DNA from 4 places in the Streptomyces sp. NPDC059008 genome. Region 1 is predicted to be linked to each of the others. Evidence: riboswitches for the same ligand, from Rfam matches in the RefSeq annotation. Region 1 holds a riboswitch; each other region holds the start of a gene.

Region 1 (7,241 bases):
CGCCGAGGACGAACTCGGTCGAGCCGCCGCCGATGTCCACCACCAGGAAGGGCTTGGCCAGGTCCGGGCGGCCCGCCAGCTCCTTGGTGGCGCCGTTGAAGGAGAACTCCGCCTCCTGGTCACCGGTGATCACCTCGGGCTCCACGCCCAGGATGTCCACGACGCCGCGGACGAAGTCCTCGCGGTTCTCCGCGTCCCGGGAAGCGGAGGTGGCCACGAAGCGGACCTGCTGCGCGCCCAGGCTGCCGATCACCGCGGCGTACTCCCGGCAGGCCGCGAAGGTCCGCTCCAGCGCCTCCGGCGACAGCCGCCCCGTACGGTCCACGCCCTGGCCCAGCCGGACGATCTGCATCCGGCGGTCGAGGTCCTTCAGTTCGCCCGTCGCCGGGTCCGCGTCCGCGACGAGCAGTCGGATGGAGTTCGTACCGCAGTCGATGGCGGCGACCCGCTTCACTGGGAACCTCCCTTGTCGTCCTCGGCGCAGGGGCTCACGCACGGCCCCTTCTTCCACCACTCCGGCAGCATCGCGAGGGCCTCGTCCCCGAGCGGGTTGACGCCGGGCCCGGCCGCCAGCGAGTGGCCGACGAGGACGTGCAGGCACTTGACCCGGTCGGGCATGCCGCCCGCGCTCGGGAAGCCCTGGAGCACCTCGATGGCGTCCCGCCGCCGGATGTAGTCCTCGTGGGCCGCGCGGTAGGCGGCGGCCAGCTCCGGGTCGGTCGCCAGCCGCTCGGACATCTCCTTCATCACGCCGTTGGCCTCCAGCGTGCCGATCGCGGAGGCCGCGCGCGGGCAGGTGAGGTAGTAGAGCGTGGGGAAGGGCGTGCCGTCCTCCAGGCGCGGCGCCGTCTCGACGACGTCCGGCTGGCCGCACGGGCAGCGGTGCGCGATGGCGCGCAGCCCGCGGGGCGGGCGGCCGAGCTGCTCCTTGAAGGCCGCGATGTCCGCGGCGGTGGGCTCGGTGGGCTCGGTCTGGGGCGGAGGGGTTTCCATGTGCGCTTTCGGTGAGGTGGGTGGTCGGGCGGCGGTGCGGACCGCCTGGTGTCGACAGTACGGGCTGCCCCGCGCCGGCGGTACGGCCCGAGGCGCACCGGCGTACGGGGCTCGGCGCTACCGCTTGTCGGCCGCGTCGACGGCGCTCCACAGATTCTCGTACCAGGGGCGCCGCGCCGCCTGCGGTCCCTTCGGGGCGGCGGCGGAACCGGAGCCGTCCTGGACGAGGTAGCCGGTCTCCCCCGGCATGACGTAGTGCAGCTGCCGGCGGGCCTGCTGGCGTACGTACTCCGGGTCCTGCCACCGGGCCCGCTGCTCGCGCAGCCGGTCCAGTTCGGCACCGGCGTCCTGGGCCTTGCGGCGCTGTTCGGCGATGTCGGAGCGCTGGGAGATGTACTGCCTTATCGGGTACGCGAGGGCGACCACCAGGGAGCACATCACCAGCGCCAGCAGGGCGGCGCGGCCGGTGAGGCGGTTGCGTCGGGGCGGGCGGGCTCGGTAGACGCGGGCGGCGGCCTGCTCGCCGAGCGCCTTGAGTCGGGTCGCGGTCGAGAACCGGTCCGCGGGCACGTCGTCTCCCCTTCACTGACTGACGCCGGACTGCAAAAGCGGGTACGTCCCCGGCAACGGTACGGGACCGTCGCCGGGGACGTACGAGGCGTTCGGCCGTGACGTCAGCCGATCAGCCGTTACGCAGGGCGCTGTGCCTCATCAGTTCCCGGAGCGAAACCGCGGGAAGGCGGAGCGGCCGGCGTAGACCGCGGCGTCGTCGAGGATCTCCTCGATGCGCAGCAGCTGGTTGTACTTGGCGACGCGCTCGGAGCGGGCCGGGGCACCGGTCTTGATCTGGCCGCAGTTGGTGGCGACGGCCAGGTCGGCGATGGTGACGTCCTCGGTCTCACCGGAGCGGTGCGACATCATGCACTTGAAGCCGTTGCGCTGGGCCAGCTCGACGGCGTCCAGGGTCTCGGTCAGCGAGCCGATCTGGTTGACCTTCACCAGCAGCGCGTTGGCGGAGCCCTCCTCGATGCCGCGGGCGAGGCGCTCGGGGTTGGTGACGAAGAGGTCGTCGCCGACCAGCTGGACCTTGGCGCCGAGCTTGTCGGTGATGACCTTCCAGCCGGCCCAGTCGTCCTCGAACAGCGGGTCCTCGATGGAGACCAGCGGGTAGGCCGCCACCAGCTCCGCGTAGTACTCGGTCATCTCGGCGGCCGAGCGGGTCTGGCCCTCGAACTGGTACGAGCCGTCCTTGTAGAACTCGGAGGCGGCGACGTCCAGCGCGAGCGCGATGTCCTGGCCGGGGGTGTAACCGGCCTGCTTGATGGCCTCAAGGATGAGGTCGAGGGCCTCGCGGTTGGAGCCCAGGTTCGGGGCGAAGCCGCCCTCGTCGCCGAGGCCGGTGGACAGACCGCGCTCCTTGAGGACCTTCTTGAGGGTGTGGTAGACCTCCGCGCCCCAGCGCAGCGCCTCGGAGAAGGACTCCGCGCCGATCGGCGCGATCATGAACTCCTGGATGTCCACGTTGGAGTCGGCGTGCGAACCGCCGTTGAGGATGTTCATCATCGGCACGGGCAGCACATGCGCGTTCGGGCCGCCGAGGTAGCGGAACAGCGGCAGGTCGCTGGCCTCGGAGGCGGCGTGCGCGACGGCCAGGGAAACGCCGAGGATGGCGTTGGCGCCGAGCGAGCCCTTGTTGTCGGTGGCGTCCAGGTCGAACATCGCCTGGTCGATCAGCCGCTGCTCGGTCGCGTCGTAGCCGACGAGCTCCGGGCCGATCTGCTCGATGACGGCCAGGACGGCCTTCTCGACGCCCTTGCCGAGGTAACGGTTCGGGTCGCCGTCGCGGAGCTCGATGGCCTCGAAGGCGCCGGTCGAGGCGCCGGACGGCACGGCGGCACGGCCCGTGCTGCCGTCGTCGAGGCCGACCTCGACCTCGACCGTGGGATTACCTCGCGAGTCGAGAATTTCGCGGGCTACGACGACGTCGATGGACGGCACGTTGTCTCCTTCATGGGTGTCTGGAGTTCTGCAGCATGAGCCTAACGGCCCCTGGCGCGTCCGCTTGCCCTCGGCCCGCTCCGTGGGACGAAAAGATACTCAAAGGCGCAGTTCACGGGAGGTTTCGGCACATTGTTCGCTGAGCGGGGAAAAATGCTCGACGGCGCTGGTCACCGGTGCTGCGCGCCCCGGTGAACGGAGAAGCCCCGCCACGGCGCACTGGGGGGGCGTGTGCGCCGGGCGGGGCAGTCTCACGGAGCGGCGGGGACCGCCGCCGGGGTCATACGGGTCCCGGTGAGGGGACGGCTCAGATGCTGAGCTGCTGACCCGGGAAGATCAGGTTCGGGTTGCCGCCGATGACCGACTTGTTGGCCGCGTAGAGCGACTTCCAGTTGGTGCCGTGGGCCTTGGCGATCTTGGCGAGGGTGTCGCCCGCCTTGACGGTGTAGTCGCCGCCGCGCTCGGACTTCTTCGGGGCCGGCTGGGCCTTCTCGGCCTTGGGGGCGGCCGGGGCCTTCTTCACCTCGGGCTTGGCCTCGTCCTGCTTGGGGGCGGACTTGGCGGAGGTGTCGAGCTCGGGGGCCGGGCCACCGGAGGTCAGACCGCCGGCACCGGCGCAGGACCAGGCGCCCGGGCCCTGGATGGCGAGGAGCTTCTCGGCGGCGGCGATCTGCTGGGCCTTGGTGGCCAGGTCGGCGCGCGGCGCGTACTGGGTGCCACCGGCGGCGGCCCAGCTGGAGTTGGAGAACTGCAGGCCACCGTAGTAGCCGTTACCGGTGTTGATCGACCAGTTGCCACCGGACTCGCACTGGGCGACCTTGTCCCAGGTGGCGACCGAGGCGGCGGAGGCGGACGTGGCGCCCATCAGCGGGACGGCGACGGCGGCACCGGCGACACCGGCGAGGGTGGCGACGCGGACGGCCTTGGAGGGACGACGGTGCTTGCCCTTGTTGATCAGCATGGTTCGTTCGTTTCCTCACCGACGCCTACGAGGTGAGCTGTCGGGTTCGGGCTGTGAGTCGCCCGGCCGGGCGCGCGTGGCGCACCTGGCTTCACCCCAAGCCGGCTGACCCGCTTTCACGGGCCGGGCCGGCGCCTACCTTGGTTCCCCCGCTCCTGCCTTCGGCGCTTGCGCGTCAACTGCCTCCGACCACCGGCAGGATTCGGCGTGTGATCGAAGGGGCTCGCTTTGGCGAGCGGTCCTGACCGTAAGCAGTAATCCCCTTGGTGTTCAAACCCCACCTTCTGAACCAAGTTGACCGTTTTTGATCACGGGTTGGTCACATATCTGCAGGTGGGGCCCGGTATGACGGCGGCGGGCGGATCTGTCCGCCCGCCGCCCAACGAGAGCCTTGTCTCACTTTCCCAAAGGGGACGAAGGCGGCGAACTAGCCTTCCTTGTGCCCGAGATCGAGCCGCTGACCCGGCTGGATCAGGTTCTCGTCGGTCCCGATGACGCCCTCGTTGCGCTCGTAGAGGGCGGGCCAGCCGCCCGGCAGCCGATGGGCCGCGGCGATGGCTGACAGGCTGTCACCCGGGCGCACGGTGTAGTCGCCGCCCGCCGGGCCCGTGCCGCGCCCGCCGTCGCCGCGCGAGGCGTGCCGGCCGCCGGGCGACCGGTCGCCGCCGTCGCCCTCGTCCGGGTCCGCGTCGCCGCGGTGCTTGCCCTTGCCGGGCGTCTGCCCGGGCGTACCGCTCGGGTCCGGGCGGTCGGCGTCGCCGGAGGGGTCGGTGGGGGAGGCGTCGTCGCCCTGGTCGCCGGGCGTGGTGGAGTCGGACGGCTCCGGGGTCTCGGAGGTGTCGCGGCCGTCGGACTCGGACGGCGCCGGTGTCTCCTGGGACGGCTCGTCGCCCGCATCGCCGCGCGCGTCGTCGGACGAGCCGTCGCGGGAACCGCCCTGGGATCCGTCGCGGGATCCGTCAGGGGATCCGTCATGGGACTTCTTCTCGGCGTCATTCTCGCGGTCGCCGTCGTGGGCCCCGGAGTCGTCCGGGCCGTCGGGCGTATCGGACGAGCCGGTCGAGGGGGACCGGTCCCACGGGGCCGGGTCGCTGTCGTCGTCGGACGGGTCGGGCAGCGGCGTGCTCGTGCCGCCCGGGTCGACCTCCGGCGCGCGGCCGTCCTTGGTGAGACCGGCGTTGACGGCGCAGCTCGGCCAGGCGTCCGGGCCGCGGTCGTCGAGGATCGATTCGGCCACGGCTATCTGCTGGGCGCGGCTGGCGAGATCGGGGCGCGAGGCGTAGGCCCCGCCGCCGTAGTCGTCCCACATCTCCTGGGTCAGCTGCAGCCCGCCGTAGAAGCCGTTGCCCGAGGCGGCGCTCCACACCCCGCCGCTCTCACATTGGGCGACCCGGTCCCAGGTCGCGGTGTCGGCGGCATGTGCCCCACTGGCGGAGAGCAGCGGCAGTGCGAGGCCCGCGCCGGTCACTCCCGCCGTGACAAAGATGGCCGGTGCTTGACGGGGGCGACGGTGTCGGCCGTTCCCGGAACGCATGCGGATGCCTTTCGCGCGGCGGTTGAGTTGTTCGACGACCGTTCGATTCCCCACCCCTTCGGACGTCCGCTGATGCGGGCGCCCGTGTGAACGAATCGTGAATCCTGTCGACCGTCGGGTCGAAAGGTAGCCGGGGTCACGGGTAGTCACAAGCCGGTGTAGTGCAGATCACGTTAAGGTCACGCGACTGACGATCTGTCACCTTTGACGGTGTCCCCGGTCAGGGCCGCTCGGGCGTGAACTCCACCGGGAGGGACCGCAGTCCGCGCATGATGAGCCCGCCCCGCCAGCGCAGATCATCAGGATCCGTGGCAAACCGGATGTCCGGGAGCCGGGTCAGCAGCGTGGCGAGCGCGGTCTGTCCTTCGAGCCGGGCGAGCGGTGCGCCCAGGCAGTAGTGGATCCCGTGTCCGTATCCCAGATGCTGATTGTCACGTCGGGTCAGATCGAGAACGTCCGGTTCGACAAAGCGTGACGGATCACGGTCCGCGGCCGCCAGCACCACCAGTACGGGGTCGCCCTCGGCGATCCGCTGCCCGCCGAGGGTCAGCTCCCGCGTCGCGAACCGCCAGGTCGCCAGCTCCACGGGACCGTCGTAGCGGAGCAGCTCCTCGATGCCGGTGGCCAGCAGCTCGGTGTCGCCCGCCGCCATCGACTTCTGCAGCAGTTCGCGCTGGGCGGGGTGGCGCAGCAGCGCGTAGGTGCCGTTGCCGATGAGGTTGACGGTGGTCTCGAAACCGGCGAAGAGCAGGATGAACGCCATCGCGGCGGCCTCGTTCTCGGTGAGGTGCTCACCGTGGTCGGAGGCGCGGATCAGACCGGATATCAGGTCCTCGTCGGCCTCCGCCGTCTCCCCCAGGGACGCGCGCTTGCGGTGGATCAGCTCGGCGAGATAGCCGCGCATCTTCTTCACGGAACGGGCGACCCCACCGCGCGGCCCCCCGCCGTGGCGGATCATCATGCCCGCCCAGTCGCGGAAGTCGTCCTGGTCCTCGCGCGGCACCCCCAGCAGGTCGCAGATCGCGTAGATGGGCAGCGGAAAGGCGAACTCATGGATCAGGTCGGCCTCGCCGCGCCCGGCGAAGCCGTCGATGAGGCGGTCGGCCAGCTCCTGGACGCGGGGGGCGAAGGCCGCGACCCGGCGCGGGGTGAACGCCTTCGACACCAGCCGGCGCAGCCGGGTGTGGTCGGGCGGATCGATGTTGAGCAGATGCGTCATCAGGTTGGCGCTGCGCTCGCCCGGGATGCCGACCTTGCCCTTGCCGTGCGCGGACTCGCTGTGGTGCACCGGGTTCTTCGACAGCCGGGCATCGGCGAGCGCCTGGCGCGCCTCGGTGTAGCGGGTCACCAGCCAGGCCTCGACACCGCTGGGCAGCGCGGTCCGGTAGACCGGCGCATGCTCGCGCAGCCAGGCGTACGCGGGGTACGGGTTCGCGGCGAACTCCCAGGTGAACAGCTCGGGGGCCGGGCCGGCGGCCGCGGCGGAGGGCGCCACGGGGCAGCCCGCGGGCGCCTCGGCCCCGGCGCCGGCCGGCGCGCTCGCGCGGGCGTCGGCCGCTGCGTCGGCGGAGGCGGTGGTATCAGGAGTGGCGTCCGGCTCGTCGTGCACCTTCCGACCGTAACCGGTGGGCGCACCACGACGCGTCCACCCGCCCTACCCCGCCTGCACCCCCAGCCCCGCAAGGAACGCCACGGCCGCCGGCGACGGGCCGAGACAGCTCCACACCACCCGCTCGGTGCGCTCCGGCGCCGGCC
Region 2 (7,241 bases), on a different contig from region 1:
TGGACCGGTTCGAGGGGTTCACCACTGCCGTGCTGGCCGAGATCCCCGCCAACGGGCGGCCCGTACTGCGGGTCCTCAACCGCGGCCACCCGGCTCCCCTGATGCTCACCCCGGACGGCGGGCTGCGCGAGCTGGCCCCCGCGGCGCCGGCGCTGCCCCTGGGGATGAGCGAGGTGGCGAGCTGGCCCGACCGGTCGGACGAGACGTTCCTGCCGGCCGGCTCGCTGCTGCTGTTCTTCACCGACGGCATGACCGAGGCCCGCGACTTCCGCGGCCGTTTCTACAACCCCTCGAACCGGCTGCGGGGCCGCCGCTTCCCCGGTCCGGACGCCCTCCTGGACACCCTCGTCGAGGATGTGGCACTGCATACGGGCGGGGCGTCGGCGGACGACATGGCCCTGCTGGCGGTGCAGCGGCCCATGGGGGAGTAGGGCGGGGCGAGGAGCACCGGGCCGCCGATCGGGCGGGGCCGGGCACGGACGGGGCCGCCCCGCCCCGCTGTGCCGCTTGCGCCTACGTCCTCGTCCCGGGTTCCGTGCCCGGAAGTCGGTGCAGGCTCTCGCCGTGCGGGCCGGTGAGCGCGAGAGGCCGCCCGTCCAGGGCGAGGGTCAGCCGTCCGTCCTCCGGGCGCCCGGAGAGGTGCTCCGGCGCGGTGATCCACGGCAGGACCGAGTGGTGCTCGTTGGAGATCCAGTGCCCACCGCCGGGACGCCCGTCGAGCAGCGACCGCACGAGGCGCGCGAACTCCTCGCGGCGAGCGGGCGGAAGGTAGCTCAGCACCGCGCTGTGGAAGACGACCAGCGTCGCCTCGGGCGGTGCCGCGGCGGCCAGCGCGGGCAGCTCGTCGATCAGATCGCCGGGTACGATCCGCGGCCGCGGCGCCGCCCGTACGGCCTCGACGGCGGCAAAGAGCCGCGCCGCGCGCTCGCCCTCGCCCGGCCAGACGAGCGACTGCAGCCAGCGCAGATCGTCCGGTGCGCCCACGGGGTCGAGCGGGTTCAGATCGATTCCGGCCCGCCAGACGATCTCCGGCAGCCGGCCGGGCAGTTCCTCGGGCGCCCAGTCCGTACGGCAGCCGAACACCACCGGGCCGTCCGGCGCCCCCACCTCGACGGTCCGCGGGCCGCCCGCGGGCTGCCCCGCGTACCCGGTGGCGGACTCGTACCGGTACCGGTAGCTGTCGGGATGCAGACACAGCCCGGCCGACGCGCCGACCTCCAGCAGCGCCAGCGGCTGCGGCAGACGGGCGAGCAGCGGCAGCAGCGTGGCGCAGCGGGCCGGCTCGTTGGTCTGGGTGGCGCGCTGCATGATCACCGCGCGGACCTCGTCCCAGTGCCGGACCGTCCACTCGCGCCAGCGACCGTACGCGGCCTCGCCGCGCGGGCCCTGCTCCGCGTGCGGGCCGTCGAGCTGGCGGACGGCGGCGAGCAGGAGGTTCGGCTGCTGCTTGTTGCCGGCCGGCAGCGACCCCGACAGCAGATCGCAGAACTCCGGGTCCTGGCTGATCCGCGCGGTCAGCTCCGCATGGGCGTCGGACCGTCCCCGAGCCTCCCGCCACGAGAACTCCCGGTAGCGCTCCGCCACATCCGCCGCCGCGCTCCGGCCGATACCGCCCTTGACGTTTCCGGAGCTCACGGTGCTCCCCGCGCTCTCGACGTTGACGACCATGATCCGACGTTACGCCCTCACGTTCCGTAACTGGGGGGCGCCCCTCCGCATAACGACTGACGCACAATCAGCGCGAGATCGTTTAGAGGTGCAGGGGCAACTCGCCCGTTTTGTGGGCATGGTGACCGAAAAAGTCCAGGCCAAACCTCATGCGGAACGAATAAGGGTTCCCGGGAAGGCTTGGAAAACAGTCGCGACTTCTATTACTGTCCGATAACGCAGCGCGGTCGTCCCAGCCGTCGCAAGAGGCGGCACCGCGCGCCGACGCCGAATCCCGCACGCGCTTTTCACGCATCTCCAGCACTTCGAACTGCACCAAGGGAACCGGGGAACCACCACCTTGGGGTGAATCGGGCGCCTCCGCCAGAGTGGCCCGTAGGAGACCTTCCTGCTCCGAACCCGTCAGCTAACCCGGTAGGCGAGAAGGAAGGAAAGGAGTGCGCCCCCGTGGCGTCCAACAGGCCTGCCCCCGAGGCTTCGCCCGCATACCGACTCGACGACCGAGGCGCCTTCGAAGGCCCGGGTGATCCGCAGGGCATGGCGGGCATCGACGGCGACGGCCCGTGGGAGGAGTGGAATCCCACCGAGGAGTCGCTCCGACCGGCCCGTGGCAAGCACCGGGTGGCCAAGCAGCGCGGCGGCGGACTCGCCCGTAGTGGCACGGTCCTGGGTGTCGGCGTCATCGCGGCGGTCGGCGCGGGTGGCATGGCCACCGCCGAGGACCGTCCGCCGGTCCCGATATCCATGCCCGACATCGGCGGCATGGCCCACGACATCTCCGACAGCCTTCCGGATGCCGAGTCCCTCCCGGGGCTCGGCGGCCTCATATCCGACTCCGACTCCGCCGCGGCGGACTCCGGAGGCGACTTTGCCGACACCGTCGCCGCCGGTCCGCTCTCCCAGGTCACCCAGACCGGCACGACCGGTACGGGCGGCAACGCCGGCGAGGCGCTGCGCAGCCGCATCCTCCAGCAGGCCGACGCGCAGCAGGGTGCCGCCGAGGAGCAGGCCCGCGAAGCGGCCGAGGGCGCCGCCATCAAGCAGGCGGCGACGGAAGCGTCCGCGGCCCAGAAGACGGCCCAGGACGCGGCGGACAAGGCCGCGGCGGCCAAGAAGGCGGCAGAGCTGGAGGCCAAGCGCAAGGCCGAGGAGGAGGCGCGCCGGAAGGCGGAGGCCGAGCGCCTGGCCCAACTGGCGAAGAGCTTCATCGCCCCCGTCTCCTCCTACACCCTCACCGCCAGCTTCGGTCAGGCCGGCGACCGCTGGGCCGCCGACCACACGGGCCAGGACTTCGCCGCACCGACCGGTACGCCCGTCAAGGCGGTGCACTCCGGCACCATCACCCAGGCCGGCTGGGCCGGTTCGTACGGCTACCGCATCGTCCTCACCCTCGACGACGGCACCGAGCTGTGGTTCTGCCATCTGTCCTCGATGGTGAAGACCTCGGGCAAGGTCAACACCGGCGATGTCATCGGCCGCGTCGGCGCCACCGGCAACGTCACCGGTCCCCACCTCCACCTGGAGGTACGCCCCGGCGCCGGCGACCCGATAGACCCGATGCCGTGGCTGCGCGACCACGGCGTGAACGTCTGACGGCCCGGCCCGCAGGGAGACGCGCCTGAGGGCCTGCCGAAAGGCGGCCCGAGCGCGCCGCGGGAGGCCACTCCTCCCGCGGAATAACTCCCTCCCTCACCACGCTGCAACCACGTATGACCTCGACACACCCCACCCCCCAAAACCGCCGGAACCTCGGCTCGCTCGCCGTCTCCCCGCTCGCCCTCGGGGGCAACGTCTTCGGCTGGACGGCCGACGAGGCCGAGTCGTTCGCCGTGCTCGACGCGTATGCGGCAGGCGGTGGCAACTTCATCGACACCGCCGACGCCTATTCGGCCTGGGTGCCCGGCAACAAGGGCGGCGAATCCGAGACCGTCATCGGCAACTGGATGGCCTCCCGCGGCAATCGCTCCGAGGTCGTCGTCGCCACCAAGGTCGGCGCCCACCCCGACTACAAGGGCCTGAGCCCGGCCACCATCAAGTCCGCGGTCGACGAGTCCCTCACCCGTCTGCGCACCGACTACATCGACCTCTACTACACCCACTACGACGACGAATCGGTCGAGGTCTCGGAGATCATCGGCACCCTCGACGAGCTCGTCCAGGCCGGCAAGGTCCGTGAGATCGCCGCCTCCAACATCTCCGCGCGGCGCCTGGCGGAGTCCCTGGCCTTCTCCGCCCGCGAGGGCGTGGCCCGTTACGTCGCCCTCCAGCCGCACTACAACCTGGTCTCCCGCGACACCTACGAGGGCGAACTCGCCGACGTGGCGGCCCGCGAGGGCGTGGCCGCCATCCCGTACTGGGCCCTTGCCTCCGGCTTCCTCACCGGCAAGTACCGCCCGGGCACCGATGTCGCCAGCGCCCGCTCCGCAAAGGCCGGCCAGCACCTGGCCACCGACCGCGGGCTGCGCGTCCTTCAGGCCCTCGACACGGTCGCCGCCGCGCACGAGGCCGAAGTCGCCACCGTCGCCCTCGCCTGGCTGGCCGCCCAGCCCACCGTCGCGGCGCCCCTCGCCAGCGCCCGTACGGTCAGCCAGCTGGCGCCCCTCCTGGCCGTCGCCGACCTGACCCTCACGGAGCCCGAACTCACCCTCCTGACCGAGGCTTCGGCCTGATCCACCCACGGCGTGGACGGGGCGGGGCCGGGGCACGCACGATGCCCCGACCCCGCCCCGACCCCGCCTCGCGCCCGCGCCGGTCGCCGGCCTCACTTCCCCCGACGGTCGACCACCGCCCACGACGCCAGCGCGACCCCGCCCGCGACCGCGAACACCGAAGGCCAGGCCCCGATCTTCTTCGCCAGCGGATGCGACCCCACGAAGGCCGCCACATACGCCCCACTCAACGCCGCCGCGGTCTTGGCCCCGGCCTTCTCCTGCCACCCCTTGGCCGCCACGGCCCCCGCCGCCGCGAGCGCCACCCCACCCAGGGGCCGCTTCTTGGTCCACCGGGCCACGCCGTAGCCGCCCAACAGCCCACTCGCCGCAACCACACTCGTCGGTACGCCGGCCATCACAATCCTCCCGATCCAGGTCAACTCCCCCGAGCCTACGCGCGGGCGTTCCTCGCGGGGGTGGCGATCGGGGTGACAGCCGCGCCTACGCGTCCGCCGGTGCGCCCGGCCCGCTGTCCCCGTCCCTCTGTCCCAGCGCGCACGTCAGGGCCGGGCGCCCCCACGGCTGGTAGTGCCGCAGGTGCTCCAGGAGGTGTCGTTCGCGGGTGGTGAAGTCGGGGGTGGGGCCGGTGAGGTGGGCGCGGCGGCGGTGGAAGGAGAGGGCGGTGGCGAGGGCGGTGTACTCGGTGACGGCGCGGGCGGCGGCGGGGCCCTGGGCGCGGTGGGCCAGGTCGCGGGCGAGGGCGCGGGTCGTGAGGGAGGACAGGGCGGTGGGTTCGGTGGGGGCGAGCCAGCCGGCGGTGATGTAAGGGGCGAGGTAGCCGCGCAGGGAGAGCAGTTCCTGGCCGCGGGTCCAGACGGCCAGCCAGGTCAGGGCGAGGAGGACGGGGACCATGAAGAGCCCGTAGACGACCAGGAATCCGAGGTCGCCCAGCGTGGAGGCGGCGTTCCAGATGGCGTGCAGGAGGACGGCGGTCAGCAGGCCCAGTGCGGCGAGGGCGATACGGGCGGGGCGGCGGCGGGGGTAGCGGGTGGCGGCGATGCCGAAGGCCAGGCCCGTGAGGATGGTGAACAGCGGGTGCGCGAAGGGGGAGACGACGATGCGGACGAAGAAGGTGCCGGCGGTGAGTGAGTCCAGGCCGGAGTGGCCCATGGACTGGTCCTGACCGAAGGCGTTGCCCAGATAGAGGACGTTCTCGGTGAAGGCGAAGCCGGTGGCGGTGATGCCGGCGATGACGATGCCGTCGGTGATGCCGTCGAAGTCGTGCCGTCGGAAGCGGTAGAGCAGGAGGACGGCGGCGGCCTTGACCAGCTCCTCGACGACCGGGGCGATCACCGTCGCGCCCCAGGCCTCGGCCTCGGTGGGGGACGTCGAGGCGATATTGGCGGCCAGCCAGTCGGTGGCGAAGCCGTTGGCCAGCAGCGCGACCAACGTGGCGGCGCAGGCGCCCCAGGTGAAGGCGAACGCGAGGTTGCGCCAGGGCTCGGGCTCGATGCGGTCGAGCCAGCAGAACGCCGCGATCAGGAGCGGTACGGGGAAGACGGCCAGGCCGAGGCCGACGAGGAAGCCCTCGGTGCCGGTCTCCTGGCGGACCATGCCGATGATGATCACGCCGGAGAGCGCCAGCAGGGAGGTCAGCGCGACGGCGCGGATGGTCCTGCTGTGCCAGGGCGGTGTACGGCGGCGCGGGCGGAGGGGCCCGTGTGCGGCGGCCGCGCCGGAGGCATCGGGCCGGTGGGCGTGGGGCGGGTACGGCGTATGGGGTGTGTACGGGGGAGGGGCCGGCGGGCGGTGCGGGCGCGGGGACGGCTGGGACGAGTACACCCGTCGACCCTAACCAGGGACGTGCGCCCTACTCGCCGAGGCGGCGGAAGAGCAGGTCGTGGACGACGTGCCCCTTGTCCAGCCCCTGGCCCTCGAACTTGGTCAGGGGCCGGAAGTCCGGACGCGGCGCATAGCCGGAGTAGAGGTTCTCAAGCGTCGGCTCCGCGGAGAGGACCTCCAGCATCTGCTCGGCGTACGGCTCCCAGTCGGTCGCGCAGTGGACCAGGGCGCCGGGCCTGAGCCGGGTGGTCGCCAGCGCGATGAACTCCGGCTGGACGAGGCGGCGCTTGTGGTGGCGCTTCTTGGGCCACGGGTCGGGGAAGAAGACGCGCAGACCGGCGAGGGAGCCGGGAGCGAGCATCTCGCGCAGCAGGATGATCGCGTCGCCGTTGGCCACCCGGACGTTGGACAGGCCGTTCCGCTCCGCGAGCCCGAGCAGATTGCCCTGTCCCGGGGTGTGCACATCGCAGCCGAGGATGCCGGTGGCCGGGTCGGCGGCGGCCATCTGCGCCGTGGCCTCGCCCATTCCGAAGCCGATCTCCAGGACGACCGGCAGTCCGCCGAAGAACTCGTCGAGATCGATACGGGAGAGCCCGTCGATGTCCCTTCCCCACCGGGGCCACAGGCGGCGCAGCGCATCGGCCTGGCTGGGCGAGACACGGCTGCGACGGGGCTGGAAGGAACGGATCCGCCGCTCGTGATGCGACCCCGCGGGGTCGGCCGCGGGACCGGTCCCGTCGGGGAACATCGGCGCACCGCGCCGGGGGCTGGCGGCGGAGACGGCCGTGGCGCCGAGGCTGCGGGCTTCGTGAGCGGCGGATGCCTGCGCGGGGGCCTGCGGAGCGCCTGCTTCGGCGGCGCCGGCTTCCAGCGGGGTGGCTTCAGGGGTGACGGGGTTCTCGGACACAGTGTGTCGATTCTACGGATGGTGGCGCGGCGGGCGGGAATCGCCGACGGGAGGGACGCCGGTCACCCGCTCATCCGCCCAGCACCCCCAGCGCCCTGCGCGCCACCTCCCTGCCGATGGGCAGGGAGGCCGTGGCCGCGGGGGAGGGGGCGTTGAGGACGTGGATCATGCCC
Region 3 (7,241 bases), on a different contig from region 1:
CAGAGGAGAGGAGCAGTCATGCTGCGACCCACGGCTCGCTACGTCCTGCCCGAGTTCACCGAGCGCACCTCACAGGGGACGCGCACCATGGACCCGTACTCCAAGCTGCTCAGCGAGCGCATCATCTTCTTGGGCACCCCGGTGGACGACGCCTCCGCCAACGACGTCATGGCGCAGCTCATCCACCTCGAACACGCCGCGCCGGAGCAGGACATCTCGCTCTACATCAACTCCCCCGGCGGCTCCCTCACCGCGATGACCGCCATCTACGACACGATGCGCTTCGTGTCGTGCGACGTGGCGACGGTCTGCCTGGGGCAGGCCGCGTCCGCCGCCGCGGTACTGCTGGCCGCCGGCGCCCCCGGCAAGCGGCTGGCGCTGCCCGGCGCCCGGGTGCTGATCCACCAGCCGTCGCTCAGCGAACCCATCCAGGGGCAGGCCACCGACCTCCAGATCCAGGCGGAGGAGATGCTGCGCGGCCGCGACATGCTGGTGGAGATGCTGGCGCGGCACACCGGGCAGACCCCCGAGCGGATCGCCACCGACATCGAGCGCGACAAGATCTTCGACGCCCCGGCCGCGCAGGCGTACGGACTGATCGACGGGCTCACCCGCAACCGCAAGCAGTCGTCCCTCCAGCCCGTCACGCGGTGAGCCGGATGCTGCCACCGGAGCCACCGCCACTGCCCGCCCTCACGCGCGCCGAGGGCGAACTGATCGACCGTTACCTGGAGGTGCTCGATCTGCTGGGCCGCATCAACCCGGCCCGCGGCGGCCACACCTACAGCGGCCTGCGGGCCGCGCAGGCGCTCGTCGGCAAGGCCGCCGGACTGCGGGACGCCCTGACGCTGATGCACAACCGCGGCGAGAGCGAGATGCACCACGACACGCTCGGCCGGGCGCTGCGGGTCCTGGACGGCGAGCGGCGGTCCCAACTGGTCGCCGTGCCGCCCGGGGAGCGGTGACCCGACACGCCCGACCCGGGTTGCTCGGACGGCGTAGCGTCCACGGCTTTTGCGAGGAGGTGACGAATTGCGCGGGGCGGAGAGAATTCCTCCGGTCCCCATGTTTCGCCCCAGGTCCCGGGACCGCGACACCGGGCACCCCGCCACCTGAAGGAACAATTCCCCCTATTCGGCCCAAATGTGACCCATCTCACATACGGCATTTTCAGCTCGGAATTCGGGTGGTGGGTGCGTGACGATCCCTTCGACGACAAGACCCCGCCACAGCGACGGGGCGGTCCGGACGGGCGCCTAATCCCGCCGCCGTACCGGATGTCCGGTCGACGGTGTGGACCGGCGGGAGCGGAGGACCCGAGCAGGACGGGGTCCGGGCCAACACGGCCGACGGACTCCTTGGGGTGAAGCCGTACGCACGGCCGGGCATCTTCGCCTGCCCGAACCCGACAGGTCTTCCTTCGCAGGCGGCTGACGAAGGGTTCGCGCATGACCGTGCGCACGCATACGCCGCATCTGCTGGCCCGCGCCGCCACCGTCTCCGCTCTGACGATGGCCACCCTCGGCGCCACCACCCTCGCCCCGGGGGCGACCACCGACGCCGAGGCCGCGTCCGTCGCCGCGCATGCGGTGCGGGTCGCGGCCTCCAAGCAGGGCTCCCCCTACGAGTTCGGCGCGGAGGGGCCGTACCGCTTCGACTGCTCGGGGCTGACGCTGTATTCGTTCAAGCGCGTCGGCCGGGCCCTGCCACGCAGCGCCGCCGCGCAGTACGACCAGACCCGGCACGTCCCGGCCTCCTCCCGAAGACGCGGGGACCTGGTGTTCTTCCACTCGGCCCGCGGCGTCTACCACGTCGGCATCTACGCGGGCCGTGACCGGATGTGGCATGCGCCCAAGACCGGCGACGTGGTGCGGCTGGCGAGGATCTTCAGCTCCGCGATCTCGTATGGGCGAGTGGGCTGACCTGCGGCTTCGCCTCACGCTTGGTCAATTGTCAGTGGGGCTCGGTAGTTTGACGGAGTGACCTGGCAACTGAGCAAGCTGCTGACGGCCGCGGCGCGCGGAGGCTTCCCGCCCGCGGACGGATCGGTGACGGTCCTGCCCCAGCCGTCCCCGCGCGACATCGGCGTGGCGTCCTTCACCTGCCATGCCGTGGTGTTCGCGGACGTGGAGCCCGCATGGGTCCATGAGCGGATAGCGCCCGGCGATCTCGCCGGGCCGCTCAGCCCGCCGTTTCTGACCGCTCTGGGCGAGCGGGTGGGGCGCGAGGCCAACAACATCGATATGACGACGGTCGCCGAAGCCCTGCCCGGTCCGCCGCCGCTGGAGCTGGTGGAGACGACGGACCGGAGCCATCCGCGGATAACCCGCGCGCTGCGCCACCGCGACGAGGTGCGGGCCTGGACGACCGCCGACGGCGGGACACTGGTCATCGGCCGCGGTGTGGCCGGTCGCTGGGAGCTGGCCGTCGAGGTGGAGGCAGGCGGCCAGGGGCGCGGTCTGGGCCGCAGGCTGGCGCGGGCCGCCCGGCATCTCCTTCCGGCCGGCGAACTGCTGTGGGCACAGGTCGCGCCCGGTAACGCCCGCAGCGTGCGCGGGATACTGGGCGCCGGGTTCGTCCCGGTGGGTGCCGAGGTGCTGATGGTGCCGTACGGCGGCCGCGGCTGAACTCCGGCGGCCCACACGGACCGCGGCCGGGCCCGCGCACGCCCCCGTGGACCGGCCGGCTCCCCTCAGCCGACCAGCAGCTCGACGAGCAGGATGCCGCCCAGGGCGCTCAGCAGCGCGCCGGTGACGGCTTCCAGGACACGGGCGACCTGCGGGCGGCGCAGCCAGGTGCCCAGCCGGTCGACGAGCAGTGCGACGGCGGGGAACCACACCAGCGCCATCACCACGACCATCGTGGCCAGCAGCAGCGTACGGGGCAGCGCCGGCTGGCCCGCCGGAACGAACTGCGGCAGCAGGCTGAGGAAGAGCACGGGGGCCTTGGGATTGAGCGCGTTGGTCAAGAAGCCCTGGCGCAGCCCTTGCGCGGCGCCCAGCGGGACGGCCGGACGGGCGCCGGCGGAGGGCGCGACGCCGGCGGCATCGGCGTTCGGGCCGGCCGGCGGCTCCGCGTCGGCGGCCCTCGGGCGGCGGGCCGCGATCAGCGCGCGCCCTCCCAGGTACAGCAGATATCCGCCGCCGAGGAGTTGGACGGCGCCGAAGAGACCGGGCACGGCGACCAGCACCGCGGCGAGCCCGGCGACCACCAGCGCGGTGTGCACCAAGAGCCCGCCCGCGACCCCGACGGCGGTCGCCACCCCCGCCCGGCGCGAGTCGAGGGCGTTGCGCACCACGACCGCGAAGTCCGCGCCCGGCATGGTGACCATGCCCGCGGCGACTCCGGTGAAGGCGATCAGCTGTCCGTCCATAGGAGCAGCTTCGCCGGCCGTGGCCTTTGATGGGTATGGACAATCTTCTTGGGGGGCCTAAAGAGGTGGTGATGTACGACCCCACGCGGCTGGCCGCGCTGGTGGCGGTGGCGGAGGCCGGTTCGATCACCCGGGCGGCCGCCCGGCTGGGCTACACCGCGCCCGCGCTCTCCCAGCAGCTCGCCAAGCTGGAGCGGGAGGCCGGCGCCGCACTGCTGGTACGCCACCATCGCGGGGCACGGCTGACGGCGGCCGGTGAGCTGCTGCTCGTACGCGCGCGGCGGGTGCTCGACGAGCTGGAGCAGGCCCGGCACGAGCTGTCCGTGCTGACGGGGCTGTCCGGCGGGCGGCTGCGGATCGGCACGTTCATGACGGCGGGCACCCATCTGCTGCCGCCCGCGCTCAGCTCGTTCCGACGCGCCCACCCCGATGTGGAGCTGAGCGTGACGGAGTACGTACCACCGCAGGCCACCGAGGCGGTGGCGCTGGGCGAGGTCGATCTGGCGCTGACGCACGAATATGTGCCGGGTCCGGCGATGCCGCCGCCGGAGGGGGTGCTGCTGGATCCCCTGCTGACCGAGGAGCTGGTACTGGTCACCGCGCCGGGCCATGCCCTGACAGCGGGCTCCGGACGGCTGCCGTTGACCGAGCTGGCCGGTCAGCCGCTGGTGAGCACGGCTCCGGCGAACCCCAACCGGCGCGAGGTGGAGGCGGCGCTGGCGGCTGCCGGGGCGAGTGTGGCGGTGCGCTGCGAGTCACCGAGCTATGCGGTGGTGTGTGCGCTGGTGAGCGCGGGACTCGGGGTGGCGGTGGTCCCGGAGATGATGGCGGAGGACTCGATGACCCCGCTGGGCGTCCGCCGGCTGGACCCGCCGGAGCTGCGCCGCCGGATCTCGGTGGCCTACCGCCCCGGCGGCGGCACCCCCGCCGCGGACACCTTGCGCGCCCTGCTGCACGGAGCCTTCAGCCGCCACACCAGCGCCCCGTAGTGTCCGCAACGCCCCGCCTGGCCGGTGCGCACCGACCACCCTGGGACCGCCGACGCCGGCGACCCAGCCGCGAAACGGCCGAGGGACGGCTGAGGGACGGCCTGATCCCGAAAACCGCCCACCTGTTCGGCCGCTCACGGATAATGACGCTCGGCCGAGTCGGCGCGGAGGCAGACCAGCCCCACGGACCGGCGGCCGCTGACCGCTCATCTCGACCGGGGGACGAACCATGCGTATCGGTGTGTACCTTGCCCACCCGCGCCCGGGCAGCTTCAACCACGCCCTCTTCGACGCCGTCGTGGCGGAGCTGGGCGACCGCGGGTGCGAGGTGCTCGCACACGACCTCTACGCGGAGGGCTTCGCACCGCTGCTCTCCCCCGAGGAGACTGGAACGGTCGGGTCGGCGCCGTCCTCCCAGGACCCGCAGGTCTCACTGCACCGGGCGGAGGTGGCCACGCTCGACTCCCTGGTGTTCATCCATCCGAACTGGTGGGGCATGCCGCCCGCGGTCCTCACGGGCTGGGTGCAGCGGGTGCTCGCACCCGGCGTCGCCTACAAGCTGGGTACCCCGGAGGGGGAGCCCGCCGGGCTGCTGCACGCCCGCCGGGCCCTCGTCCTGAACACCTCCGACACCCCCGCCGACCGCGAGGAGGGCGAGTTCGGCGATCCGCTGCACCGGATCTGGGCGGCGTGCGTGCTGCCGTACGTGGGCGTCACCGACGTGCGCCGGGCCGTCTTCCGTACTGTCACCGACTCGGCCGAGGAGACCCGTGCGACCTGGCTGCACCAGGCACGCCGGGAGGCCGCCGCGCTGCTGGCCTGACCGTGGCACGCGGCGGCGCCGGGCACCTGCCCCCGCGTCGGAGCCGTGGCGCCGGGCCCCGCACCCCGTAGCGAAAGGTTCCTGCAACGCAGCGCCGCGCTGTCAGCGGACCGTGACCTGCCACGGCATCGTGATCCACACCGTCTTGCCACCGCACTCGGTGGGGACGACCGAGAGGCGGCCGCCGGCCTCCGCCGCGAGGCAGCGGATGATGACCATGCCCCGGCCGTTGTCCTGCTGGACCGCGGCGGGCAGCCGGCGGGGCCGGCGCGGATGGCTGTCCGTGACGCCGACCCGCAGCACCTCGTCCCGGTCGAGCCGCAGCTCGACGGTGAAGGTCGGGGACTGGCCGAAGGTGTGCTGGACCGCGTTGGTGGCGAGTTCGGAGACGATCAGCCGGACGGAGTCGGCGGTTTCGGTGTCGGCGGGAAGGCCCCATTCGGCGAGCACCGCCAGGGTGTGCCGGCGGGCGAGGACGACCGAGTCCGGGGCGCTCGGCAGGGTGAGTGACGATTCTTGGTGGTCTGCCATCGCGACGCCGTCCCTTTCCCACCGAGGCCGGCTCCGGTCCGCTGACCAGGGTGCTGGGGATGCCGCTCGGGACACCGATTCGGCCTCGGACTTCTGCTGTGCGCCAGACTGCCACCCATGCTGCCGGTGTGGTGCTCGATCCACCAACTTATACAGATTTCTGTCGCTCGATGCGGTGAACTCTGCCACGGGAGAACGGATTTGGGGCGCGTGGGATCCCTGTGGCGAGGCCCGCGGGCAACCGTCCGCCGGTCGACTCAGCCCGTGGGCGCCGTGGCCACGATCGTCCCGACCGCCCGGTCGATCTGGCGGTCCGTCAGATCCGCCCGGGCGGTGAGCCGCAGCCGGGAGATCCCGTCGGGTACGGACGGCGGCCGGAAGCAGCCGACCGCGAGGCCGGCGGCACGGCAGTCGGCGGCCCAGCGGACCGCGGCCTCCGGCGACGGGGCGCGCACCGAGACCACCGCGGCGTCCGGCCGCACGGCCGCCAGGCCTGCCGCGGTGAGCCGGCCGTGCAGCCCGCGGGCGACCTGTCCGGCGCGGGTGGCGCGCTGCGGTTCGCGGCGCAGCAGCCGTAGCGCGGCGAGCGCACCGCCGGCCGCCGCCGGGGCGAGGCCGGTGTCGAAGATGAACGAGCGGGCGGTGTTGACCAGATGCTCGATCACCCGGGCCGGGCCGAGCACCGCACCGCCCTGCGAACCGAGCGACTTGGAGAGGGTCACCGTGGCCACCACATCGCCGTCACCGGCCAGTCCGGCCGCCGACAGTGCGCCGCGGCCCCCGTCGCCGAGGACGCCGAGGCCGTGTGCGTCGTCGACGAGCAGCGCGGCGCCGCTGGTCCGGCAGGCCTCGGCGAGCGCGGGCAGCGGCGCGGCGTCGCCGTCGACCGAGAACACCGAGTCGGTGACGGCCAGCGCCCGGCCGTCGTGGCCGGTCAGCGCGGTGCGTACGGCCTCGGGATCGGCGTGCGGGGCGACTTCGGTACGGGCCCGGGACAGGCGGCAGCCGTCGATGAGGGAGGCGTGGTTGCCGGCGTCGGAGACGACCAGGGTGCCGGGAGCGGTGAGTGCGGTGACGGCTGCGAGATTCGCGGCATAGCCGGACGACAGCACCAAAGCGGCCTCGAAGCCGCAGAACGCGGCGAGTTCCGCCTCCAGCAGGGCATGCAGCTCGGTGCTGCCGGTGACCAGACGCGAACCGGTCGCGCCCGCGCCCCAGCGGTGCGCGGCCTCGGCCGCGCCGTGGGTGACCTCGGGGTGGCGGGCCAGTCCCAGGTAGTCGTTGCTGGCCAGATCGAGCAGCGGGGAGTCGGCGGGCCGGGGGCGCAGGGTGCGGACGAGGCCGGCCCGTTGGCGCTCGGCGTGTGCCGCGTCGATCCAGTCGAAGGCCGTGTGGTACGCCTTGCGGGACGGTGCGGCCGAGTGCCCGGCGCGGGGCTCGGGCGGGGTGCCGCGGAGCAGCGGCGGGGCGGAGTCCTGCGGCATCGGCGTCCTTAGTCGTTCGGCCTCGATTGTGGGCTGTCGAT
Region 4 (7,241 bases), on a different contig from region 1:
CGCCACCGACGGCACCGTCCGCACCCAGTGGAACTCCGCCTACGGGAACATGGCGATCGTGACCTCGCCCGACGGCACGGAGACCTGGTACTGCCATCTGAGCAGCACCAAGATCCGCTCCGGATCGATCAAGGCCGGCGACCAGATCGCCTACTCGGGCAACTCCGGCAACTCGACGGGACCGCATCTGCACTTCGAGGTGCGTCCCGGCGGGGGCTCGGCGATCGACCCGCTGCCGTGGCTGCGCAGCCACGGGCTCGACCCGAACTGACCCCCGGCGTACCGTTCCTGCAACGTCGGGCGTGCCGTTCCCGCAGCGTCGGGCCGGCGCCGCTCCCCGTCCTGCGCCGGCCCCCGTCCCGCCCGCCTACAGCTTCTCGACGGGCGCGTACCGCAGCAGCAGCCGCTTGGGCTTCTCGCCGCCGAAGTCGATGGTCGCCTCGGCGTTGTCGCCGCTGCCCTTGACGCCGACGACCGTGCCGAGCCCGAAGCTGTCGTGGGTGACGCGGTCGCCGACGGCCAGCGAGACCACCTCGCGGTCCTTGGTGCGCCGGGTCGCGAAGCCGCTCGGACCCTTGGCGCGGGCCGACGAGAGCGTGGCGCCGACGCCCCCGCCGAAGCCGCCGGAGCCCCCGCTCCTCGACGTCAGGCCGCCCATGGACGCCGACGGCGTCGCCGGACCGGTCCGCCGCCATTGCACGTGGTCGTCCGGGATCTCCTCCAGGAACCGGGAGGGCGGGTTGTACGACGGCTGGCCCCAGGCGCTGCGCATCGTCGAGCGGGTGACGTAGAGCCGCTCGCGGGCGCGGGTGATGCCGACATAGGCCAGCCGGCGCTCCTCCTCCAGCTCCTTGGTCTGGCCCAGCGCCCGCATGTGCGGGAAGACGCCGTCCTCCATGCCGGTCAGGAAGACGACCGGGAACTCCAGGCCCTTCGCGGTGTGCAGCGTCATGAGGGTGATCACGCCGCTGCCCTCCTCGTCCTCGTCCGGGATCTGGTCGGAGTCGGCGACCAGCGCGACCTGCTCCAGGAAGTCGGCGAGGGTGCCCGGATTCTCCTCTCCGCGGTCCTGCTCGAATTCCAGGGCCACGGCGGCGAGTTCCTGGAGGTTCTCGATCCGGGTCTCGTCCTGCGGGTCGGTGGAGGCCTGGAGCTCGGCGAGGTAGCCGGTGCGCTCCAGGACGGCCTCCAGGATCGTGGCGGGCCCGGCGCCGGACTCGACGATCGTGCGCAGCTCCTCCATCAGGACGTTGAAGCGCTTGACGGCGTTGGCGGAGCGGGCCGCCATGCCGTACGCCTCGTCGACCCGGCGCAGCGCCTGCGGGAAGGTGATCTTCTCGCGTGAGGACAGGGCGTCGATCATCGCCTCGGCGCGCTCGCCGATGCCGCGCTTGGGGACGTTGAGGATGCGGCGCAGCGGGACGGTGTCCTCGGGGTTGGCGAGCACCCGCAGATACGCCAGGACGTCGCGGACCTCCTTGCGCTCGTAGAAACGCACCCCGCCGACGACCTTGTAGGGCAGACCGACCCGGATGAAGATCTCTTCGAAGACACGGGACTGGGCGTTGGTGCGGTAGAAGACGGCGACGTCGCCGGCCTTGGCGTCGCCGGCGTCGGTGAGACGGTCTATCTCGTCGGAGACGAACTGCGCCTCGTCGTGCTCGGTGTCGGCGACATAGCCGGTGATCTTGGGGCCGGCGCCGGCGTCCGTCCAGAGGTTCTTGGGGCGGCGGTTCTCGTTGCGCTCGATGACGGCGTTGGCGGCGGACAGGATCGTCTGGCTGGAGCGGTAGTTCTGCTCCAGCAGGATCGTCGTGGCGTCCGGGTAGTCCTCCTCGAACTGGAGGATGTTGCGGATCGTGGCGCCGCGGAAGGCGTAGATCGACTGGTCGGCGTCACCGACGACGCACAGTTCGGCGGCGCGGATGTCGGCCGTTCCCCTGCCGACCAGCTCGCGCACCAGGGTGTACTGGGCGTGGTTGGTGTCCTGGTACTCGTCGACGAGCACATGGCGGAAGCGGCGGCGGTAGTGCTCGGCGACGTCCGGGAAGGCCTGCAGCAGATGGACCGTCGTCATGATGATGTCGTCGAAGTCCAGGGCGTTGGCCTCGCGCAGCCGCGCCTGATACATCGCATACGCCTCGGCCAGCGACTTCTCGAACCCGTCGGCCGCCGTCTGGGCGAAGGTCTCCTCGTCGATGAGCTCGTTCTTGAGGTTGGAGATCTTCGCGCTGAAGGACTTGGGCGGGAAGCGCTTGGGGTCCAGGTCCAGATCGCGGCAGACCAACGCCATCAGGCGCTTGGAGTCGGCCGCGTCGTAGATCGAGAAGGAGGAGGTGAAGCCGAGCTTCTTGGACTCGCGGCGCAGGATGCGCACGCAGGCGCTGTGGAAGGTCGAGACCCACATGGCGTTGGCGCGCGGGCCGACCAACTGCTCCACGCGCTCCTTCATCTCGCCCGCGGCCTTGTTCGTGAACGTGATCGCGAGGATCTGGCCGGGGTGGACATGGCGCTCGGCGAGCAGATGCGCGATGCGGTGGGTGAGCACCCTGGTCTTGCCGGAGCCGGCGCCCGCGACGATCAGCAGCGGGCCTCCGGCGTGCACCACGGCGGCCTTCTGCTCGTCGTTGAGCCCCTCCAGCAGCGCGGCCGCATCGACGGGCGGGCGGGCGGCGCCGTCGCGGTAGTACGCCTCGGTGTGCACGGGCGCGTCGAACCTCCCGCCGAAGAGGTCGGCGGGGACCTCCTCGGGGACCGGCTCGTGCTCGTCCTCGGGAGGCGGCGGGTGCTCCTCCTCGCCCTTGGGGCCGAGGTCCGCCAGAAAGCTGTCGTCAAAGAGGCTGCTCATCGCCCACCGAGTCTAGGCCGCCGCACTGACAGCGCGCCGGGGAGTGCGGGATTGTCCGCGCCGGGGCAGGTCAGGCGGTCGGAGGCGGAACCGCCGGGTGCCGGCGGCGTACCCGAACCCGACATCTGACGCAACACCCCCCGCAGCGCGTTCAGGTCACGAAAAGGTTTCGGGCATATCGAACATCAGCCTTCACAGGAGCCACACGAATTGGCTAACGTCCTCGCTCAGGCAGCCCGCCTCCCAGCGGTCGACAGCTTCCGCACGGGCCGCCGCGCCGAGTCCGGCCCTGCCAGCAGGCACCCGGAGCCGGGGACCCACCAGCACCACCGGGGTGAATCGATCCAGCGGCCGCCGTCGGCGACCGCACGGACCGTAGGGCAAGCCTTCCGTCAGCGACACCGCCCGAACCCGACAGCTAACCCGGTAGGCGGTCACGGAAGGAGTTGCCGGCCTTGGCGTCCCATCGCAAGCCGCGCACCAGCGTTCTCATCTCGCCCGGGAGCCGGCGTACCGCGGCCGGGCTCACCACCGCCGCGCTCGCCTCGGTCACCCTGCTGTCGCAGTCCGCCGACGCCGCCCCCAGGGCGCCCAGGCCCTCCATCGAAGAGGTCAAGCAGAAGGTCGACGGCCTCTACCACCAGGCCGAGGTGGCCACCCAGAAGTACAACGCCGCCAAGGAGCGCGCCGAGCACCAGAGCGCCACCGTCGACGGTCTGCTCGACGCCGCCGCCAAGCGCGCGCAGCGGATGAACGAGTCCCGGCGCGAACTGGGCACCTTCGCCTCGGCGCAGTACCGCACCGGCGGCATGAACCCGACGGCGCAACTGATGCTCGCCAAGGACCCGCAGCAGTTCGTCGACCGCAGCCACCTCATGGAGCGGCTGACCAGCCGGCAGAAGCAGGCGGTCACCGACTACCAGGAGCAGGCGGCGGCCGCGGCGCGGCAGCGGGCCGAGGCCACCAGCAGCCTGGAGAAGCTGCAGAAGTCGCAGGCGGCGCTGAAGGAGTCCAAGCAGTCCGTCCAGGAGAAGCTGGCCGAGGCCCGGCAGCTGCTGTCGCGGCTCACCGCCCAGGAGAAGGCGCGGCTCGCCGAGCTGGAGCGCCAGAGGGAAGAGGCGGCCCGGCGCAAGGCCGAGGAGGAGGCGCGCCGGCAGCAGGAGCGCGAGCGGCAGCAGCAGGAGGACGGCGGCTCGACGGGCGGACAGACCGGCGGCGACACCGGCGGGCAGACCGGCGGTGGCACCAGCGACGGCGGCTCCACCGGGGACTCGTACGCCACCAAGGCCGAGAAGGCCCTGGCGTTCGCCCGCGCCCAGATAGGCAAGCCGTACGTCTGGGGCGCCACCGGGCCCAGCTCCTATGACTGCTCGGGGCTGACGCAGGCGGCGTGGAAGGCGGCCGGGGTCGATCTGCCGCGGACGACCTGGGACCAGGTCAAGGTCGGCCAGCGGGTGGCGACCAAGGATCTGCAGCCCGGTGACCTGGTGTTCTTCTACGACGACATCAGCCACGTCGGCATGTACATAGGCGGCGGCAAGATGATCCACGCTCCCAAGCCGGGCGCCTACGTCCGCGAGGAGTCGATCTACTACATGCCGATCTACGGGAGCGTCCGCCCGGCCTGAGACAGGCCCCGCCTCCCCGCGGCCCCCTCCTCCCCCGAGGCGCCCCGTCCGGGCGCCCGGCAAGACCACCCCCCACGGTCACCCCCCACACGCCACCGCGCGGCCATCGGCTCCGGTTCCGGAGCACGGTGACCGCGCGGTGTGCCGTAGTGGGGGCGTCGCCGTCAGGTCCAGAGCACCGCGATGAAGATGTTGGCGATCGTGAGCGCGCCCACCGCGCCGAACAGCGGCGCGGAGACCTTCTCCTCGTCCCGCTTGACGTAGACCAGCGCCAGGATCACCACCAGTACGGCCATCTTGACGCCGATCTTGATGTTGTTGACGGAGTGGTCCTGGGCCTGGTTGAGGCCGACCAGCACGATGCCGGTGACCAGCATCGTCAGCGCGCCGTGCAGCATGGCCGGCACGAAGCGGGCGGTGCCCGCGCCCATCGCCTTCATCTGGGTCAGGAAACCGCCCAGCAGGGAGGCGATGCCGATGATGTGCAGGCCGACGAAGACATTGATTACTACGTCCATAGTGCTGGATCGTAGCCGTCGTATAGCACGGCCCTTCAGGCAGGGCGTCCGCAATCGCCGCTTCGGTCACGGCAGACCGGTCCCGGTGTGCAGGCGGCGGCGGTGCGGTCACCCGCGCACCGGCCGCGGTCGAAAGCGAACAATGCCAGCCAACCGGACTCACCCCCGTGACGCCCAGGCTTAGCGTCCTCCTCCAGGCGGCCGACACCCCGCCATCGCCGGACCGAGCGCCGGTGTTCCGTCGGCCGCCCCGCCGAGAGGTGCGGCGGCGGTCGGCTCCCCCGTTGCCGACCGCCGCCGGGCCCCCGGCCCGAAGGGAAGGAAGTGACGGCCACCGTGGCCTCGCACCGCAAGCCCAGGCAGCATCCGCTCGCCGCGCTCACGGGCGGTTCGCGCAGTGCGCGCACCGTCCGTACGGCCGCCACCCTCGCCCTCGCGGGTGCCGCCACCGCCACCGCCTTCGACGGCACCGGCCAGGCGGCCCCCTCCCCCACCCCCGACCAGGTCAAGGACCGGGTCGACGCGCTGTACCAGGAGGCAGAGGTGGCCACACAGAGCTACAACGGCGCCAAGGAAGCCGCCGACACCGCACGCGAGGAGCTGAGCAGACTGCAGGACGAGGCCGCCCGCCGGACTGGGAAGCTGAACACCGCCCGCGCGGAACTGGGCGCCGTGGCCGCGTCCCAGTACCGCGCCGGCGGTATGGACCCGACCGTTTCACTGCTGCTCTCCGAGGACCCGCAGCGCTATCTGGACGGCGCCGCGGTGCTGGAGCGCGCGGGCAGTCACCAGGCGGCCGCGGTGGCCGGTTACGCGCGCCGGCTCGGCAGTGTGCGGCAGGTCCGGCAGCGGGCCGAGGACACCGCGCAGCGGATGGTGTCCACCGAGGCCAGGCTGAAGAAGCACCGGGTCACCATCGTCCGCAAGCTGGACGCCGCCGAGCAGCTGCTGGACCGGCTGACCGCGGAGCAGCGGCGCCGGATGGCGGGCGCGGACGGCTCCCGGGGCGGTGCCCGCGCGGACCGGGGAACGGGCCGTGGCGACGGCCTGCTCGGCGGGATCCCCGCCGGCTCGGCGGCCGCCGCGGCCTCGGCGGCCGCGCTGGCCCCCAACTCCCGGGCCGCCCGCGCCGTCTCCTTCGCCTACTCCGCCCTCGGCAAACCGTACGTCTGGGGCGCCACGGGCCCCTCCGCCTACGACTGCTCGGGCCTGACCCAGGCCGCCTGGGAGTCCGGCGGCGTCTCGCTCCCGCGCACCACCTACACCCAGATCAACTCCGGCCCCCGCATCGACCGCTCCGAACTCGCCCCCGGCGACCTGGTGTTCTTCTACACCGGCATCAGCCATGTGGGCCTGTACATCGGCGACGGCAAGATGATCCACGCGCCCCATCCGGGGGCGCCGGTACGCATCGCGCCGATCGACCAGATGCCGTTCGCGGGGGCCACCCGGCCGGCGTAGGGCCGCCGGGCCGGCGCGCGGGAGCCGGGCCGGCCCGGGGACTCCGGTGGAGGGGTCAGGGCTTCAGCTGTGTGCCCAGCCACCGGAAGATCTCCGGCACCTGCTGGCGCCAGACCGCCGTGGTGTGGCCGCCCGCATTCGCCGCGATCTGCCGCACGGTCACCGTGGTCGGCAGCTTCGCCAGCTGGCGCAGGCCGATGCCCGCCTGGTAGCCGTCGCCCGCCGCGCCCGAGACGTACAGCGCCGTACGGGGCGGGCGGCCGGCGGCGTTGGCGGACTTCAGGATCTGGATCGGATTCGACGCGATCCGCAGCTGGGGGTCCTTGCCGGCGAGGGAGTCGGGTTCGAGGGCCGGGTCGTTGTAGCCGGACATGGCGATCGCGGCGCGGTAGCGGTCCGGGTGGGCCAGGGCGAGCTTGGTGGCGCAGTGGGCGCCCGCCGAGTAGCCGGCCAGGGCCCAGGAGTCCGGCTTGTCGCCCACCCGGAAGTTGTCGACGACCATCTTGCGGACGTCGACGGTCAGCCAGCTGTCGGCGTTGACCTTGCCGGGGACGTTGACGCAGCCGGTGTCGGCGCCGGTGAGGAGGTTGGTGCGCGGCGCGACCAGGATGAACGGCTTGACCTCGCCGCGCTGCATCAGCGGCCTGAGCTGCTCGGCCACGTGCAGGGACCCGAACCAGGCCTTCGACGAGCCGGGGTAGCCGGGCAGCAGCTCGACCACCGGGAACCTGGTGTTCTTGTAGGCGGGGTCGTGGTACTGCGGCGGCAGCCATACGTACACCTCGC

The links. Region 1 has a riboswitch for cyclic di-AMP ahead of ACFWZH_RS21575 (transglycosylase family protein). Riboswitches for the same ligand answer to the same signal wherever they lie in the genome.
Region 2: linked by a shared signal. The riboswitch ahead of ACFWZH_RS32480 (M23 family metallopeptidase) and the one ahead of ACFWZH_RS21575 (transglycosylase family protein) in region 1 are both predicted to bind cyclic di-AMP.
Region 3: linked by a shared signal. The riboswitch ahead of ACFWZH_RS24365 (C40 family peptidase) and the one ahead of ACFWZH_RS21575 (transglycosylase family protein) in region 1 are both predicted to bind cyclic di-AMP.
Region 4: linked by a shared signal. The riboswitch ahead of ACFWZH_RS04470 (NlpC/P60 family protein) and the one ahead of ACFWZH_RS21575 (transglycosylase family protein) in region 1 are both predicted to bind cyclic di-AMP.

What each region holds. Positions count from the first base shown of each region.
Region 1 is NZ_JBHYJC010000017.1:138,950-146,190, forward strand. It holds gene ACFWZH_RS21555 (exopolyphosphatase) at 1-454, opposite strand, end outside; gene ACFWZH_RS21560 (DUF501 domain-containing protein) at 451-993, opposite strand; gene ACFWZH_RS21565 (septum formation initiator family protein) at 1,111-1,563, opposite strand; gene eno (phosphopyruvate hydratase) at 1,705-2,991, opposite strand; gene ACFWZH_RS21575 (transglycosylase family protein) at 3,299-3,952, opposite strand; cyclic di-AMP (ydaO/yuaA leader) riboswitch at 3,960-4,170, opposite strand; gene ACFWZH_RS21580 (transglycosylase family protein) at 4,380-5,486, opposite strand; gene ACFWZH_RS21585 (cytochrome P450) at 5,707-6,981, opposite strand; gene ACFWZH_RS21590 (LysR family transcriptional regulator) at 7,141-7,241, opposite strand, start outside.
Region 2 is NZ_JBHYJC010000043.1:36,190-43,430, forward strand. It holds gene ACFWZH_RS32470 (PP2C family protein-serine/threonine phosphatase) at 1-431, shown strand, start outside; gene ACFWZH_RS32475 (DUF2332 domain-containing protein) at 514-1,668, opposite strand; cyclic di-AMP (ydaO/yuaA leader) riboswitch at 1,960-2,104, shown strand; gene ACFWZH_RS32480 (M23 family metallopeptidase) at 2,116-3,261, shown strand; gene ACFWZH_RS32485 (aldo/keto reductase) at 3,378-4,337, shown strand; gene ACFWZH_RS32490 (hypothetical protein) at 4,430-4,735, opposite strand; gene ACFWZH_RS32495 (PrsW family intramembrane metalloprotease) at 4,821-6,161, opposite strand; gene trmB (tRNA (guanosine(46)-N7)-methyltransferase TrmB) at 6,190-7,068, opposite strand; gene lhgO (L-2-hydroxyglutarate oxidase) at 7,139-7,241, opposite strand, start outside.
Region 3 is NZ_JBHYJC010000021.1:131,024-138,264, forward strand. It holds gene ACFWZH_RS24355 (ATP-dependent Clp protease proteolytic subunit) at 19-654, shown strand; gene ACFWZH_RS24360 (hypothetical protein) at 660-965, shown strand; cyclic di-AMP (ydaO/yuaA leader) riboswitch at 1,244-1,444, shown strand; gene ACFWZH_RS24365 (C40 family peptidase) at 1,449-1,922, shown strand; gene ACFWZH_RS24370 (GNAT family N-acetyltransferase) at 1,980-2,627, shown strand; gene ACFWZH_RS24375 (LysE family translocator) at 2,693-3,373, opposite strand; gene ACFWZH_RS24380 (LysR family transcriptional regulator) at 3,445-4,362, shown strand; gene ACFWZH_RS24385 (NAD(P)H-dependent oxidoreductase) at 4,592-5,185, shown strand; gene ACFWZH_RS24390 (ATP-binding protein) at 5,288-5,716, opposite strand; gene ACFWZH_RS24395 (8-amino-7-oxononanoate synthase) at 5,974-7,200, opposite strand.
Region 4 is NZ_JBHYJC010000002.1:350,264-357,504, reverse strand. It holds gene ACFWZH_RS04480 (peptidoglycan DD-metalloendopeptidase family protein) at 1-271, shown strand, start outside; gene pcrA (DNA helicase PcrA) at 368-2,848, opposite strand; cyclic di-AMP (ydaO/yuaA leader) riboswitch at 3,114-3,296, shown strand; gene ACFWZH_RS04470 (NlpC/P60 family protein) at 3,304-4,476, shown strand; gene ACFWZH_RS04465 (hypothetical protein) at 4,641-4,994, opposite strand; gene ACFWZH_RS04460 (NlpC/P60 family protein) at 5,319-6,455, shown strand; gene ACFWZH_RS04455 (alpha/beta hydrolase) at 6,511-7,241, opposite strand, start outside.